Regions from separate parts of the Ruegeria sp. AF5 genome, predicted to be linked through region 2. Evidence: riboswitches for the same ligand, from Rfam matches in the RefSeq annotation. Region 2 holds a riboswitch; each other region holds the start of a gene.

Region 1 (4,209 bases), on a different contig from region 2:
GCGACGGGGCAAACAGACCCACCGCCTGAAGCCCGCGGGCGCGCAGGCTGCGGATCAGGGCCGCGACCGGGGCGGTGTCTGCGGATGTCAGATACGCGCGATAAAAGGTGACAAGGATGCGTTTCGTATCGCTCTGGAATGCGGAACCCACCGGGACGACACCCTGATCTGGACACCACGCACCGCATTCGGGCAGGGTTTTCGCGCCCATCACTGGCCCGGCATAAAGCCCTGCTGCCAAGGCCATCTGGGCCAATGCGGCCTGCGCGGCGACTTCGCCGCCGGTGTCACACAGATGTGCCAGCCGCCTCAGGGTCGAGAGGGGCAGGGTCGAATACTCATCCAACCGAGTGTCTTCACGCCCATCCGCCGGTAAAACGGCTAACGCGATGCCTTTGGCTTGCGCCAGTGCCAGAACCTGTTGCAGCCCGTAAGACCAATAGGGCACGCCACCTATCAGACGGATCAGGATGCCCTTTGCGCCCTCAAGTGTCTGTTCGACATAGGTATCGACGGACAGAGGGTGCTTCAGCGCCGCAAGATTGGCTAGCCGCATCGTGGGCATCCGCCCCTCAGGCCCGCCGCCGCGATGCCAGCCCGCCGCGAAAGCGCCCAGGTCACTGTCGGAAAAGGACAGCACAACCAGATCACCCGGGCTTTGGCCCAGATCGGTTGGGGTCTCGGTTTCCTCGAGCCCGTGGCTTTCGCGAAAGACGACGTGCATGACTTACTCGGCAACCTCGGTCACACCCACGAGGATATCACGGATTTCGGCTTCTTTGATGTCGTCATGCTCGGCAATCACGACCAGGCGCGAGCGGCGCTCTTCACCGGGCTCCCACGGGCGGTCGTATTGGTGACGAACCCGCGCGCCGACAGCCTGAACCAGCAGGCGCATCGGTTTGCCAGCGACGGCGGCATAGCCTTTGACGCGCAGGATATTCAGCTCAGTCGCAAGACGTTCGATTCTGGCTACCAGTTCCGCAGGGTCGGTCTGTTCCGGCAACTCGACGATGATGCTCTCGAAATCGTCATGCTCATGATCGTGATGGCCATCGTGATGTGACGGGCGCGCGTCCATGTCATCTTCGACGGCAGCCTCAAGGCCAAGCACGACACGTACGTCGACGACACCCTCGGCGACCTCGACAACGGGAAGCGGCCGCGGTGCCTCGGCGGCGATGATCTGTTTGGCTTTCGCGACACCTTCGGGACCTGCTAGATCGGGCTTGGTCAGCAGGATGATATCCGCGCACGAGATTTGATCTTCGAACACCTCGGACAAGGGTGTTTCGTGATCGATCGAGTCATCAGCCAGCCGTTGGGCATCCACCGCTTCAACGTTCGGAGCAAAGCGACCGGCGGCCACGGCCTCGGCATCGGCCAGCGCAATCACGCCATCAACGGTGATTTTCGAACGGATATCAGGCCAATCAAATGCTTTCAGCAGCGGTTTGGGCAGTGCAAGGCCGGATGTTTCGATCAAAATGTGATCCGGGCGCGGTTCCAGCGCCATCAGCGCCTCGATGGTCGGGATGAAGTCATCGGCCACGGTGCAGCAGATGCAGCCGTTTGCCAGTTCCATGATGTTTTCCGCAGGGCAATCCGGTATCGCGCAGGATTTCAGAATGTCGCCATCAACACCCACATCGCCAAACTCGTTAACAACAATCGCAAGACGCTTTCCCTGCGGGTTCTGCATCAGATGGCGCACCAGCGTGGTTTTGCCCGAGCCCAGAAAGCCGGTGATCACGGTGACGGGAAGTTTTTCTAGGTTCGACATGATCTCAGCCTCCAATCGGGGGAATGCGCGAGGCGCAGTTTTTGCGGAAATGTTCAGGACGGTCGCGCCACTTCACCAGACCATCGTCTGTGGCCAGATACTTGGTCACACCATCGATGATGGCATCGACGTGATCGATTTCGTTCAGGTTCTCGTAAACAAAGGTCCAGCGATCCGGCCCGCCCCGAAGAACGATGGAACAGCCCTGATCGCAGTTCGAAAGGCATTCGACCGGTTTCAGAGTAATACCGTCTGGCAGGGCAGCCTGTTCCAAGGCCTTGTGTAACAATGTGCCGGGACGCTCAGCGTCATCCTCGACGGGCAGACCCCGGCGGCAAGTCGTGCAGACCAGTAGTTCTACCGGTGCGGTCTCGGTCATGTCTCTCATCCCCCCAAATCCTCTTCGCGGGGGACGGGGTTTCATGCGGGCACCACGTCTGCACATGGACCCGACACCGGAACACCCCGCCCGGTTTCAACTTCGGGTGTTGGCAGGTCTCCCGGCTTGCGGATGCCAGAGCGGTCGCTCTGTCGGATGTCCCGCCTTCCCGGCACAGGCCAGTGGCATTGGGCATCCTCTCCGGTCACGGTCGCGGGGGCGGCTGCGTTTGGCGGATGAACCGTTGACGCATTCCCTTTTCATCGGCTGTTGCCGACACCAACGTCCGGGACATGCGGCACCGCCGACCCGCTTGTCAAGCGGTTCGCGCGCAACAAATAAGCCAAGGTGAAAAAAGCGACCTGTAGGCGTCGTTCGGCGGCATGAAGTGCGTGTTCGGTATGTGGTCGCATGACGGGAAAACGACGAACTTGGAGATGCGTCATATGAAAGTGGGATTTATCGGTCTGGGTAACGTTGGCGGCAAGCTTTCGGGATCCCTTTTGCGCAATGGCATTGACCTGACTGTTCATGACCTGAACGCAGAACTGGTGGCCGAATTTGTCGCCAAAGGCGCAAAGGCGGCAGAAGGGCCCGCCCAGCTGATGCGCGATTGCGATGCGGTGATCACCTGTCTGCCGTCTCCGGCAGCATCGGACGCAGTCATGAAGGAGATGTTGCCCGAAGTGGGCCCCGGCAAGATCTGGATGGAGATGTCGACCACAGACGAAGCCGAAGTCAAACGCCTGGGTGCCGAAGTCATATCGCGCGGCGGTGCAGCAGTGGATTGCCCGGTTTCTGGCGGGTGCCACCGTGCCGCGACGGGCAATATCTCGATCTTTGCGGGCTGTGACCGGGAAACGTTTGAACGAATTCTGCCGTTCCTGACGACAATGGGCCGCCGGGTTTTGCACACCGGCGAGCTGGGCTCGGCCTCGGTGCTGAAAGTGATGACCAACTATCTTGCCACCGCCAACCTGATCACCTGCGCCGAAGCACTGGTTACGGCAAAGGCTGCGGGGATGGATCTGAACACGACCTATGAGGCGATCAAAATCTCGTCCGGCACGTCCTTCGTGCACGAAACCGAAAGCCAGGTCATCCTGAACGGGTCGCGCGATATTTCCTTCACCATGGATCTGGTGAAGAAGGATATCGGTTTGTTTCAGGAGGTCGCCGACCGCGCCGGGGTGCCACTGGAAATCAACCCGGTGATGATCAACATCTTTAACGATGGTATCGCACGATATGGCGAACGCGAGCTTTCACCAAATATTATCAAACGGCTGGAAGAGGCAACCGGCCTGGATATCACCGCCCCGGGCTTTCCAGCCGAAATGACGGACGATGAGCCGGAAGAGCCGGGATACGAGGTTGTGCCACAAGGGCGCGCCTGAGGGTAAGGCAAACACCAGACTACATCGCGCCCCGTGAACGAGCAGGGGTAGGCAGGTGTTCCGAAAAAACACGCCATATCTGGCCCGCAGTTCGACAGAATCGCGGGCCATGAACGTCTGAAAATACCAAGCGTCACACGCGCGTACTGCGGGGCCAAGTCAGCGATTTGGATGTAGCTGGAGGCGAGTACCGGAATCGAACCGGTGTACACGGATTTGCAATCCGCTGCGTCACCACTCCGCCAACTCGCCTTTTCAAGTAAAATCAAATACTTGCCGTGGTGTGACTGGGTTTTTAACAGCTTTCCTCTGGGGCGTCCAGTGGATTGCGCGCGAAATTGCCGGCAAGATCGAAATTTGCCGACGTCCACGCCCAAGGAGGTGATCAAGATTCAGGTTGCGGCAACAGGGGCGTTGCTGGAAGGTTCAGGATATGGCACAAGCCCGACATCTTTGGGAATGAGACGAGATATCCAATGACTGACTTCGCAGCCCGGCGCCGCACAATGGTTGATACACAGATCCGCCCCTCTGACGTCACCAAGTTCCCGATCATTGAGGCGATGCTGAGTGTTCCGCGGGAAAGCTTCGTGCCCGATTCTCAGCGCGAGGCGGCCTATGTGGACGGCCTGATTGATCTGGGTGACGGG
Region 2 (4,209 bases):
GTGGCCAAGAGTGACCGGCTCCATCGTGCCGACCAGCACCATAAGGGACAGGATGACCGCGTTGGCCGTCAGAGCGATCTCGACCGCTTTCCAGAAACCCTGCCAGCTTGCGGGAAACCCCCAGAGCGTGAACATCGGGTCGCCGGGCATGGAGAATGGCAACAGCACCAGCATGAAAAGGATGAACCCATCCATCATGGCCATGCGTTTCAACGTTTTCCGCCAGGGCAGACGCGACGCGGCAAGAAGCGAAAGGGACACCACCAAAGCCGCGCACAGCGCCGTCAGCGAGGACACCGCGACAGTCACCACCGCGAAGACAACCGCCATGACGATCCGCATCCTTGGATCAAGCGGGTTGATCGCGCCGCGCCGCTGCGCGCCCGCTTTGACCAGCGTGCTTTCCTGTTGCCCCAGAACGTGCGCCATCAGGCCGCCAGCTTGCGGCGTGCCGCAAAGTAAAAGCCCAGACCAAACAGACCGACGATATATCCGATCCCACCCAGAACAGTTTGCAGGTCATTTTGTTCGCGGTAGGCGGCGATTTCCCGACGCAGCGGGCGCAGCTCATCCCGCACGGCCCTGGCAATGACCTGTTGTTGTTCATCGCTGAGCACCGCCGCTGTCTGGGCAGGTGCGTTTGTCGGCGCGGTGTCGGGTTCCGCTTCAACGCCCATGATCCGGGCGACATCCGCAGCGGGCATGGTGACCTCGGTCACATGCCCGGCACCAAGGTTTGCAAAGAAAGTATGGGCCACCGGCGCGTTTGGCGTGTAGATAAAAAACCCATCTGCATCTGTTACGATACGGCCCAGCTCGGCTCCGTCCGGGCCGTTGACGATGACCTCGGCCCCGCTTGCCATGTCACCGTTGGAAAAGCCGATTTCGCCTTCGATGGCGTCACCGGATTCAAACACTCCGGCGATGACCTTATGCGCCAAGGCAGGTACGGGTGCGCAGCACAGCACCAGAATGATCGCCAGGTACCTCATGCGACCGCTCGTTTGACAAACAGCTCGGGCTTGACCTTGCGCGCCAGCAAAACCGCGAACCCAGTCAGGATCGCCTCGATCGCCATGACAGGAATATGTGCAAAGAAAACAAGCTTGGCCGCTGGCAGGAATGCATCCCCGGACAGGGCCAGTGAAAACGCAACCATGCCGGTTGTGGCGGCGATGGCAAAGGCACCGCCGACCCCGCCCCATATCGCACCTTGCAGAGGTGAGCCATGGGCGATCAGGCGGCCAAAGATCAGCCCGGCCAAAACCGCGGGCAACGCGATGTTCAGGGTGTTGATCCCCAATACCGTCAACCCGCCAAAGCCAAAGAAGACGGCCTGCAGCAAAAGCCCGACGAACAAGGCCGGGAATGCGGCCCAGCCCAACAAAAGCCCGGCCATACCGTTGAGGATCAGATGCACTGACGAAGGGCCAATCGGCACATGGATCAGCGATGCCACGAAAAAGCTGGCAGACAGCACCCCCGCAGTGGGGATGCGATCAAGATCCAGCGACCTGAGGCCCATGGCAATCCCACCCGCCGCAGCGACTGCGCCGCCGATCACGACAGGGTTGGACAAGGCTCCGTCAACGATGTGCATCTACGGTTACTCCAAATCCCAGGCGCGGATCCAGATGACAGCGTCCTGACTGAGTTCTTTGCCATTGTGTTCGGTCACGGGACCGGCGCCGAGTGCGGCAAATCCCCAATATCCGGCTTTTGGAACGCCAAACGTGAAATACCCGTTATCATCCGAAGTTGCGACCAATGCACCACCCGGCATCGGCGAGACCGACGGGGCGGAAGCGGCCGCGCTTTCCATGTTCGGTTCTGCGGCCATGTACTCGATCTCGATCTCGGCACCCGCAACCGGTTGGCCTTCGGCCATAACCCGACCTGTAAACGTCGAACCCGCGATGATGTTGGTTGGTTTGTTGAGCGGGATGATCTCAACCGGCAAGCCCACCGGGTTCATCCAGTCGGTCGGCAGTTCATTGCGGTTCAGGAATGCCTTGGCGATCTGCTGGATATAGATATCCTCGGATTCCTCATAATAGGGCTGGGGAACAGTCACCAACACATAGTCGCCCGACCGTTTGACGGGAACATAACCCTTGAATGCCGCGCCTTCGTTTTCGCCGCCGGTGAAACGTACGGGTTCCAAGGTATCCAGCAGATCGGTTTTCTGACCGTTGTGGATCACGTAGAATTCCTGCGGCTTGTCCAGATCCATGACATGCCCGTTCGAGAACGGATGCCAAAAGATCAGCTTGACCGGAACATTCCCCGGTGCGTCGATCATGGTGTCAGCGGTGTATTCCAGCAGGAAATGCGCATTTGCCATCGCTGGAAGCGCCATCGCCACAGCGGCTGCGGAAAGCAGCTTGGTCATCAATAGTCGTCCTTGTCCCATCGCACCAACCCCGGTACGAGATGCGTTTTGACTGCGGGGACGTCCAAGCTAAGCTGCTTTTTCAAGCATCCTGCTCCGACGCACATCCCGTCGCCGATTAGGAGTGCCCTTGTCAAAGGCACATGTCCGGCAGGTATCCTGACTTGCGGGTCAAAGCGTTGGGCTGGCCTTCCCGGATTAACACCAGTGGCACTTCAGCCCTGCTCGCCGCTTACAGTTGCGGGTGCAGTTGCGGAATTGGGCCAAAGCCCGCACCGCATTCCCTATTGATTCCAGAGCACGCCCCGGAACCGGACATGCCGAGCGGCTTGCCAGACTTCTTCGGCATCCGTCAACGATCAATTGCGCTGGCTGTCAAAAAGTTTAGCGGGCGATGCCCTTTTTCCGGCGGATCCGCTTTGGATAAAGGTCGGGGTTTTCAGGGATGAACCTACCCTTCGAGCAGGTATCTTTCCGACAATGGCAAACTGGCCGCCCCCAATGAGCGGGCATCCGGGCCTGCCGTCCCCGCCAGCACCAAGGGCCGTTCAAGCCCGGTCAGGTTCATATGGGATAGTTTGAGCTCAACCCTTTCCACCAGCCGCGCCTTGATATCAGCAGGCATCCAGCCATCAATCTTGACACATTCGAAATCGATCAGGCTGCAAGAAGAGACGATGGCATGGGCGATTCCGTGCGCCGCCTGGTTCAGCCAATTCTCAAGGTGGGTTTCCGGTACGTCCCAATGCAGTGTCGTTTCCCAGATTGAACCGGCTGTTGCGGCATTTCCACCAACCGCACGCTCCAGCACATAAAGACTGGCGACATCTATCAACGGTTTCACTCCGCCCACTTCGTCCGGCACAGGCAATGGGCCAAGCGCACCGGCATTTCCCCGCCCTGAAAAGATGGAGCCGTTCAGAACCACCCCGCCCCCGATGAAGAAGCCGACATAGAAATACAGGAAATCTCGTGGGCCTTCCGCCGGGCCAAACACCAGCTCGGCACCGCAGGCGGCCGTTGCGTCGTTTTGCAGGAAAACCGGCACGTCATAGCTAGCGGCCAACGCGCCTTTCAGGTCCGCGTCACGCCACGGATCCATTTTTTCCTGAGGAACCTGCAATGTTTGTGCCCAGTCCCAAAGGTAGAACGGCATGGCAATCCCAAGGCCCGCGATTCTGCTGCGCGCCTCGTGCGACATTGACGCCATCACTTTGTCGAGGCTTTCTGTGGAAAAGCTCAATGTCGCCTCGGGCGTCGGAAAATCATAGGTCCGCCGTTCGCGGTGCCTGACGTTGCCAAGGAAATCCGTCAGCACCAGTTCGGTACTGCGCCGCCCGACTTTGAGCCCAAAGAAATAAGCGCCATCCGGGTTCAGGCGCATGGGAACCGAGGGCTGTCCGACTTTTCCCCGGATCGGTTCGCCCCGCAGAAGCAGCCCATCGGTTTCCAACTGGCGCATGATGACCGAGACCGTCTGCGCCGACAGCCCGGTCATCCGCGCGATTTCAGATTTTGCGAGGGCCTGATGGCGCCGGACCAGTGACAGGACAAGCCGTTCATTTCGGGCCCGCATTCCACTTTGGTTGGTGCCGCGCATATCTGGCTCGCGTACGCCAGTGGTATTGTCCAAAGAGTTCATTGCAGACACGGCCATCCCCTTCATGACGACAATGTTGAAACCCTTCCTTTCTGTCAATAATAAATAAGAGTGATTTATTTATTGACTCGAAATTCGAATCTTGTGATGGTTTTCACGTTCGATCGGGCCGGTTTTCGCCCGATCAAACGTATGCCCGGACGGGCATTGGGAAAAC
Region 3 (4,209 bases), on a different contig from region 2:
TCGATGTCCAACCTCTCACTTCGTGAACCACAGCCGCAGGAGGGCTTTATGATTGTAGTGAAAACCCTTCGGGCAGACTGGTTCTGATTCACCGGAATCACCGGACTGCCTGAACACACGACCTGCGGATGCGCGATTGCCATCCGTTGGCATTGCTGTTTCTGAAAACAGGCAGATAAATGTCTTATACGCTTTCGGACCTGGGATGGTCCTCTCACTTTGCCGCGCAACACGCGGCTTTTCCTTCCGACACGCCCTTTCGCGTCGCCTCCGTTCATCGGGACCGTCTGATCGGGCTGAGCCCGAATGGTGAAATTCCTTTGCTGACACCGGATAATCCGACCGGTTCATATGCCGTCGGGGATTGGGTTCTTGCGGACGCCGAATACCGCGTGCGCCACCTTCTGGACCGGCGCAGCCTGCTGCAACGCAGGGCTGCCGGTACAGGTGCCGCAACACAACTGATTGCCGCTAATGTCGATGTGTTGTTCATCGTCAGCTCGTGCAACGCCGATTTCAACCTGCCCCGGCTGGAACGTTATCTGGCGCTGGCGCATCAGGCCGGATGTTATCCGGTCGTTGTCCTGACGAAAGCTGACCAGTCGGATGACCCCGGCAGTTTCTCGGGACAAGTGCAATCTCTGGACCCTTTTCTGTCGGTGCTGGCGGTCAATGCGCTGGACCCGGCAGATGTCGAAAAGGTTCTGGCGTGGTGCCCCAAAGGCCAGACCGGCGCGCTGGTCGGGTCGTCGGGCGTAGGTAAAACGACGCTCAGCAACGCCATGACGGATCAAAACCTCGCCACGTCTGGAATTCGCGAAGACGACGCACGGGGCAGACACACGACAACGGTGCGCGCGTTGCACAGGATGGGTAACGGTGGCTGGCTGATCGACGCGCCGGGAATGCGCGCATTACGTTTGCTGGACGCTCAGGACGGGATCGACAACGTGTTCTCGGACATCACGGAGCTTGGCCAAAGCTGCCGCTTTTCGGATTGTCAGCACGAGACCGAGCCCGGCTGTGCCGTGCAGAACGCAATCGGCGAAGGCGTACTTGACCCGACCCGGCTGGACCGTTGGCGCAAGCTGCGGCGCGAAGATCAGCGAAACTCGGAAACCGTTGCCCAATCGCGGGCGCGGGACAAGGCGTTCGGCAAGATGGTGCGCGGTGTCATGCAGGACAAGAAGCTTCGCAAACGGCCATAACTGCAAGGTGTTAGGAAAACCTGCGTCGCGTCTGATCAGGCGATCAGGCGCGGCCAGACCGCTGCATTGCGACGGGCAAATGCTCCGATATGGCCTATTTCCGGCAGTCCGAATTCAGCAGGCTTCAGAAGGTGGCGTCTGGCCTCGGGGCCATACAAATCAGCAAGGCGCCAAACCGCCTCGGGCGGAGCCATCTGGTCATCTTCGAACGTGAACAGATCCACAGGTGTTCCAGAACTGCCCCAATGCGCATCAGGCAAATTCTGCCCGATCTCGGGAATGTAGCTAAGAGGAGCTGTACACCATTTGCGCCATTGCCAGTAGACCGAGGCGGGCAGGTCCGACCCAAACCCGATTGCTTTGCCGGGCAGATACCCAAGCGCCCGCACCATCAGCGGTGCATGGCCATACCAGAACAGCCCTGCCAACCCCCGATAGGGCCATGGGTGATCTTTCAAAGTCACCAGCCCCGAACACACACCGATCATTCGGTCGATCTGGTCGATATCCGGCTGCACCGGCCCCAGCATCGCACCGACCGAATGGCCGATGGTCCACTGCTGCGCCTTTGGAAACCGCCTGCGCATCTCGGCCCGTGCCGCTGGCATGTCGATCAACGCCCAATCCGCCATTGTCGCGGTTGCGTCTTTCAGGCGGCCGACCAAAGAAAGCCCGTAGTCCCGATAGTCATAGGTCAGGCAAGCTATCCCCTGGTCGGTGGCCAGCCATCGCGCGAAGTGTTGATAATAGTCACGCGGCACACCCGTGGCACTGTTCAGCACGATAACCGTGTCCGACTCACCCACTGGCCGGTACAGCCGCGCCGACAAGGTCACAGACCCGGACGGAAAGCGGAAATCTTCGATCAACACTGTCTGTTCCGTATCCAACATGATCCCCGGCTTTCGCTGAAACAATCGGTTTGCCTGCCTTCGATGCCGACGACACTAGGCCGGAAGGTAAACCGCATCCAGCATGACCAAACGTCCGGCCTAAAGATCGGCTTGACTCGGAACGCGATCAGGCGCTAGCGGTTGTGTGATGGTTTCCGGCCCCCACAAGAGGTCGGGATGAAAAGGGAACACGGTGCGGTTTGTCTGGTCACACAGATATCAACCAAGTCCGCGACTGCCCCCGCAACTGTAAGCGGTAAGTAATGCCGAAATACCACTGGCCCACGGGCTGGGAAGGTCGGCAGAGCAATGACCCGCAAGTCAGGAGACCTGCCATCGGAACTGAAACCGAAACTCGGGCGGGGTGTCCGGGCAGGTCCTGACAGCGAGATGCTGTCCCACCTGCCCCAATATCCAGCCCACCACGCGCGGAGGGCGCAGGATGATCTGGAAGACAAAGTCACACGAATACAGCGCAACTGTGTGCCAGCGGACGGGCAATACCTGCCCGGCTTTGGCGCGACTGGCCCGCTCGATTTCCGAAGCCATGGCGCAGGCGGTTTCGGCCACCAGCGAAGATTTCGAATTTGAAGGCAACAGCGCGCTGTCACATTGCGCGGAAGGGTGCATGGCAACGATCCGAGCGCGATCCGACAGCGTTCGCATTTTCTGCGGGGCGCACCCTGATACGGCAATTCGGGACCTTGATGCCTATGCCGATTTGATCTTCGGACCTACATTCAGCACGCTGCCCTCGGGCATTGTCGCGAACCCGCCTTGCGCCATGATCGAGGTTTCAACGATCCGGCCCCGGAAAACCGGCTACGCACCCCAGCAGCTGTCAGCTTGATCCCACTTCCACCTGTGCCGGGGTGATCCGGGACGCCCAGGCCAGCTGCGCATCGGTTTCGACAGCGCAGGGGCGCACGGCCCGCAGGCGGTCCAGTGCGTCGCTGGCGCGTTCACCGCATTCAACCATCAGTCGCAGAACAATCATCCCGGATCTGCCGCACCCCCCACGGCAATGCACAAGAACCCGGCCACCGCCCGACAGCGCATGTCGGGCCGTGGCGCTGACCTCTGGCCAGGCCTTCTGAACCGCCTGCGTCGGTGCTCCAAAATCTTCGATCGGCAGGTGAACCCACCGGCTGGCACGGCTTTGGATGTCGCTGCCAAAGTGCTGCGCGCCATCCTGAAGCATTTCAACATCCGTCGTCATTGAAATCACAAGGCCCGGTTTCCAAGCCGCAATCATATCCAGATCGCCGACGTAATCCCCGCCACGCCCGGGCATTGAAGTAAGGGCAAGCGTTCCGCCTCCGACCTGCAGAGCAAAAATGACCAGCTGCGACATGAAGTGCGTCCTCCCCCAAGGTACTCTTTAAGAAATGAGTCATTAAATCCGCTGGACCAGTTTAGTTGGAAACCAGCCCGTTTCTGAAACAAAAAATCATCACGCCCCACAGTGGACGCGGAGTGCCGCCGCCACTACGCTGTGCCGAAGCACCGAATCCGAGCGAGAAGACATGACAGACACGCCAAGCCCCGCCTATCAGGTTCTCGCCCGCAAATACCGCCCGGAAACCTTTGCCGACCTGGTGGGTCAAGATGCTATGGTGCGCACCCTAAAAAACGCCTTCGAGGCCGACCGGATTGCGCAGGCCTTTATCATGACCGGCATTCGCGGAACGGGAAAAACCACCACGGCGCGGATCATCGCCAAAGGCATGAACTGCATCGGACCGGATGGAACCGGAGGACCGACAACCGAGCCTTGCGGTCAGTGCGAGCATTGCGTCGCAATCATGGAAGGTCGCCATGTCGATGTGATGGAAATGGATGCGGCCAGCCGTACCGGCGTCAACGATATCCGCGAGATCATCGACAGTGTCCGCTATCGCGCCGCCAGTGCACGCTACAAGATCTACATCATCGACGAGGTTCACATGCTCTCGACCAGCGCATTCAACGCGCTGCTCAAGACGCTCGAGGAACCGCCCGCACATGTGAAATTCATCTTCGCGACCACCGAGATTCGCAAAGTGCCGGTCACGGTTCTGTCGCGGTGTCAGCGCTTTGACCTGCGCCGGATCGAGCCCGAAGACATG
Region 4 (4,209 bases), on a different contig from region 2:
CAGATACACATCCGGCCAGCGCACGCCGCTGAGGTTTCCCATCAGCCAGAACATGATCCCGCGCGCCTGATCGGCATTGGCGGATTTGGCGATGATGAAGGCCGTCAGCGCATTGAACAACTGAGACCCGGCAATTCCCGCCAGGACGATCTGTGCCGTCGCAGCCCGTCCGCCCCCTGCGCCAGCGGCTCGGGCCAGCAACGCGACAAAACCAAAAGCCAAAAGCGCGCCATTGAACGCGCCAAAAGACAGCGACAAGGCCCCCCCACCCAAACCAGCGATGGTTACAGCCACGGCACCCGTCGAGGCCCCGGCAGAAATGCCCAAAATGTAAGGGTCGGCCAACGGGTTGCGCAGCAAAGCCTGCAACACGACCCCTGCGACAGCCAGACCGGCACCGCAGGACGCAGCGACCAGAGCGCGAGGAATCCGGTAGCTCCAGATAATACCCTGATCAATTGGGTCTACAGGAAAGTCCGCTCCGGCCAGCTTGTTGGCCAGAACGGAGAGAACCAAATCGGGCGACAGAGAGGTTTCACCGATCATCGCGCCCGCAAGAACCGCCGCAATCAACAATGGCACGGTAAGGCACGCAGCCTTGAAACCCTGCCGTAAAATTGCGGCGACCTCGTTCACAGGTTGTTTCCGATGGTATCCAGCTTCTCGGCCAGATCCTCCAGCGCCGGGATTGCGCGGATGGTGGCGTCCATGGCCTGCGCATCCATAATGACGATCCGGTCATTTTTGACCGCATCCATCTGGCTGGTCACCGGATCAGTGCGCAGGAACTCCAGCTTTTTCAGGTAGTCGTCCGCAGCAAAGCGACGGCGGTCCATCTTGGCGATAACAATCACCGTCGGATTGGCTTTGGCAATGGTTTCCCAGCCCACTGTTGGCCATTCTTCATCCGTCTCGACGACGTTGCGGATACCCAATTTACTCATCATGTATCCCGGTGCGCCTTTCTGTCCGGCCACAAACGGGTCGCTTTCCATTTCGGGAGAGGAAAACCAGAATACGGCTGACACATCGTCCAGCTTCACGGTTTGCGCCTTGGCGACGGCTGCGGCTTCGCGGGCCTTGTACTCGGCAACCAGGTCCGTGCCGCGTTCGGATACATCAAAGGCTGCCGCCAGTTCTTCGATACCCTGATACAGCGTATCGGTCGAGAACGCTTGCAGGCGGGTGCCATCGCCGCCGACCGTATTGTCTTTGCCGATGCAATCTGCAGGCATTACGTACGTTGGAATGCCCAGTTCGTGAAATTGCTCACGCGTGGCGACGATGCCCTCGGGTCCGACATGCCATTCATATTGCGCTGCGACCAGTCCCGGCCGCTTGGCAACAACGCTTTCAAAGCTGGGATCATTGTCCGCCAGACGCTCTACCTTGGCATTCACCTCGGCATATTCAGGCAGCACCTCGTTGAACCAGACCGAAGTTCCAAGAACCTGCTCGCCCAGACCCAGCGCATAAAGCACCTCGGTCGCGGCCTGGCCGACCGTGACTGACGACGTCACTGGCGCGTCAAACGTGACCGAGTGACCGCAGTTTTCGATAGAAAGGGGAAAGTTTCCTTCGGCGGCAGCGCTGGTAGCCAGCAAGGAAAGGCCAAACAGGCCAGTGCGTAGAAACATGACAATCGATCTCCATGTGTCAATGACCAGAGAACGGGTGAATGGGCATTTACCGAAGCAACAGGCGCTTTACTGCCTGCCGTGAGCGCAGGGTAGAAAATAGACCGCCCGGCGCGTTTCTTCGGCAACCTCCCCGGACAACCCCGCCCGGCGTGTTTCGGTTTCATACCGGCAGGTCTCCTGACTGACGGGTCTTTGTCTGTCCTGTCTTCCCAGACCAAAATGGCCCAGTGACGGAAATGGACAGCGCTCGCCGCCTACAGTTGCGGGGGCAGTTCCGGTTGGCACCAAAAGGCACCTCGGATTCCCTCTTAGCCACATCGGGACCGGTAAAACGCGGGTACCTTAACACTTACCCTGCGGCAAGAAAAAACTCCGGGGTCTTTCCTATTTTCTCGCAAGAGCATGCACCTGCGCGTCTCAACATGGCGCTGATATCAGAAAAGCCGCTGAGAACGCGCCAAAATCCGGACCCAGATTCATAGTGTGTGATATTAGGGAAAATCATGGCTGGGGTGGTAGGATTCGAACCTACGATACACGGTACCAAAACATCAGATAGTCCAACTTCTAAAATTTGTTAAACCACAACATATTGATTTTCAATGAAGTTATGTGATTCGTTTTGTCATTTTTTGTGACATTGGACAGATTTGACGATGAGATTGGCAAAAAAGAAAGGGAATGTGACACGCCTACCCAAATTTGGGCATTTGCCCCGAGCCTGTGCAGTCAGGGTAGTTTATGTGACCCGAATTATAGAATATTCACTTGAAGTGAAGGGGTTGAATTAAGGATATGCTAGCCATGTACCTTCGCCGGTTCTGAAAGTACTTGTTTGCGAGCGCGTAGATCGCGTGCAACGGAACGAGTAGGCATTTTAAGTGGGTGTCCGCAAATCGTGTTTGTCAGCTATGCGGACAAAGCGGGCTTTCGTTGCAACTGAACCATCGGCAGCTATGTCCGAGAAAAAGTGGCTTTGCAATGCGTAACAACCTGATCTAATTGGGCCCCAATAGCTGCACTGAATGCCGCGACCAGCTTTCGCAGTGCCCACGGTTGTCGCCGTATTGAAACTCTAAGGATAGATCTTTTCTTCGAATTTCGGACCAACATTGGCAAACTCCAAAGACCCATCATTCAGCTCCCAAAACATCAGCCTATAGCCTTCGTGGCATTGTGTAAGATGAACTCGACGCGCCTCAGCCTTATCTGAGTGCCTAATTCTTACTGGGGCGGACTGTTTCGCCTCCACTCTAAAACTTGAAATTGCGACTCCGTCACTACCAGTGACAATTGCATAAATTTTGTTCATTAACACAGAGCTGATGGAACCCGATATACCGCCATTTTTCTTGGCTGTTGCAAAAAATGAGGATCCAAATGAAAATGGCTTTAGCGCGGTGTGATTAATATTATTTTGGGACGCAAGTGATCTGATTGCCTCTTCAAGAAACAGCTCGCTAGAAGCGGAGCTCCAGATCTTACGAGGGTCGAGCGACGCATAAAAACCTGATACCATTCCATATACCGAAACTTCCAAGCCGACATCACAATCATCAAATACTTTTGGCTCGCTTGTCTCGAACGTTTCCACACGAATTTCATTACTGGTGGCCACAATCTCTTGAGAGACACGGGGGAAAACATATGAAAGATCTTCCTGTGAGGTCCCCCATGAAAGACAGAAGTTTAGGAAAGCCTCTTTTGAAAGATCTCGCTTGGACCCATCCGGAATAGCCGCAGACAAATCCAACCCTAAGTTTGTAAATTCTGCAATTTTATCAGGCGGAGTCGGCAAGTCGCATGACGCGATCACAATCTCGTTGATGAGCTTTGCAAGCTCCTGTGGAACGACAACACCTTCACAGCCGGCCTTGTTAACTAGTTCCGTAATGTGATTTTCACTAGGAACCAAACTAGTTTCATAGAGCTTAATAGTCGCATTCAGGTCAACGTGCATTTTTACATGATTTCGATTCGCCAATTTCAGCCAAGATATAACCCTATGTAGGACTTCATTTGTAAAATCAGGGTGATCCTTCGAATCAGAAATCCAAACAAGTGATGGGTCCGCGCTGAGTTGAATTTGCATTTTTATTGCTCGTGTATTACTTGGATTTTTTTGCGATTCTTTTTCTCATTGAAGCATCTAAAATTTCTGAGGTCTGGTTGGACGACTCATCAAAAAAACCTTCTGGCCAATCCAGAACGGCCCCATACTCGGACAATTCAACCTTGCGAACGTCTTCCTCTTCGCCGCCAAAGAAGTAAATAATGGCGTCATCAAGAATGTTAGTATCGTTTTCCTGAGCAACGCGTAGTCTTAGGCGTTCAATTATGTGTTCACTATGTGTCTCCACAACCAATTGCTTGCCTTGTTTCGACGCCGTTAGGAAAAAATCGCAAAGTAACGATTGAACCCTTGGATGAAGATGGAGCTCGGGTTGTTCGAGGAGCACGACCGCTCCGGGCTTAGCAAGTAATACAGTTATGAGCACAGGCAGTACCTGACTGACCCCTACGCCTACATTTGTTAAATCTCTATGGGTAGCATCCGTCGAAGTTTTAA

Evidence for each region. A riboswitch is a leader RNA that binds a small molecule or an ion and turns the genes downstream of it on or off. The one in region 2 is predicted to bind cobalamin.
Region 1: another riboswitch for cobalamin. It lies ahead of ACR0DS_RS03805 (DUF1636 family protein); the one in region 2 lies ahead of ACR0DS_RS19540 (DUF4198 domain-containing protein).
Region 3: another riboswitch for cobalamin. It lies ahead of ACR0DS_RS18265 (hypothetical protein); the one in region 2 lies ahead of ACR0DS_RS19540 (DUF4198 domain-containing protein).
Region 4: another riboswitch for cobalamin. It lies ahead of ACR0DS_RS02620 (ABC transporter substrate-binding protein); the one in region 2 lies ahead of ACR0DS_RS19540 (DUF4198 domain-containing protein).

What each region holds. Positions count from the first base shown of each region.
Region 1 is NZ_JBQFYZ010000002.1:65,530-69,738, forward strand. Features, by position in the region: gene cobN (cobaltochelatase subunit CobN) at 1-724, opposite strand, end outside; gene cobW (cobalamin biosynthesis protein CobW) at 728-1,783, opposite strand; gene ACR0DS_RS03805 (DUF1636 family protein) at 1,788-2,162, opposite strand; cobalamin riboswitch at 2,257-2,461, opposite strand; gene ACR0DS_RS03810 (NAD(P)-dependent oxidoreductase) at 2,564-3,559, shown strand; tRNA gene ACR0DS_RS03815 (tRNA-Cys) at 3,738-3,811, opposite strand; gene ACR0DS_RS03820 (protein-L-isoaspartate O-methyltransferase family protein) at 4,036-4,209, shown strand, end outside.
Region 2 is NZ_JBQFYZ010000026.1:14,198-18,406, forward strand. Features, by position in the region: gene cbiQ (cobalt ECF transporter T component CbiQ) at 1-429, opposite strand, end outside; gene ACR0DS_RS19530 (cobalt ABC transporter permease) at 429-992, opposite strand; gene cbiM (cobalt transporter CbiM) at 989-1,600, opposite strand; gene ACR0DS_RS19540 (DUF4198 domain-containing protein) at 1,607-2,392, opposite strand; cobalamin riboswitch at 2,525-2,723, opposite strand; gene ACR0DS_RS19545 (ROK family transcriptional regulator) at 2,844-4,034, opposite strand.
Region 3 is NZ_JBQFYZ010000020.1:9,108-13,316, reverse strand. Features, by position in the region: RNA gene ffs (signal recognition particle sRNA small type) at 1-21, shown strand, start outside; gene rsgA (ribosome small subunit-dependent GTPase A) at 180-1,208, shown strand; gene ACR0DS_RS18270 (alpha/beta hydrolase family protein) at 1,244-2,101, opposite strand; cobalamin riboswitch at 2,235-2,453, shown strand; gene ACR0DS_RS18265 (hypothetical protein) at 2,544-2,951, shown strand; gene ACR0DS_RS18260 (protein-tyrosine phosphatase family protein) at 2,943-3,455, opposite strand; gene ACR0DS_RS18255 (DNA polymerase III subunit gamma/tau) at 3,628-4,209, shown strand, end outside.
Region 4 is NZ_JBQFYZ010000001.1:528,757-532,965, reverse strand. Features, by position in the region: gene ACR0DS_RS02625 (FecCD family ABC transporter permease) at 1-618, opposite strand, end outside; gene ACR0DS_RS02620 (ABC transporter substrate-binding protein) at 633-1,637, opposite strand; cobalamin riboswitch at 1,791-1,983, opposite strand; gene ACR0DS_RS02615 (hypothetical protein) at 2,716-3,732, opposite strand; gene ACR0DS_RS02610 (AAA family ATPase) at 3,749-4,209, opposite strand, start outside.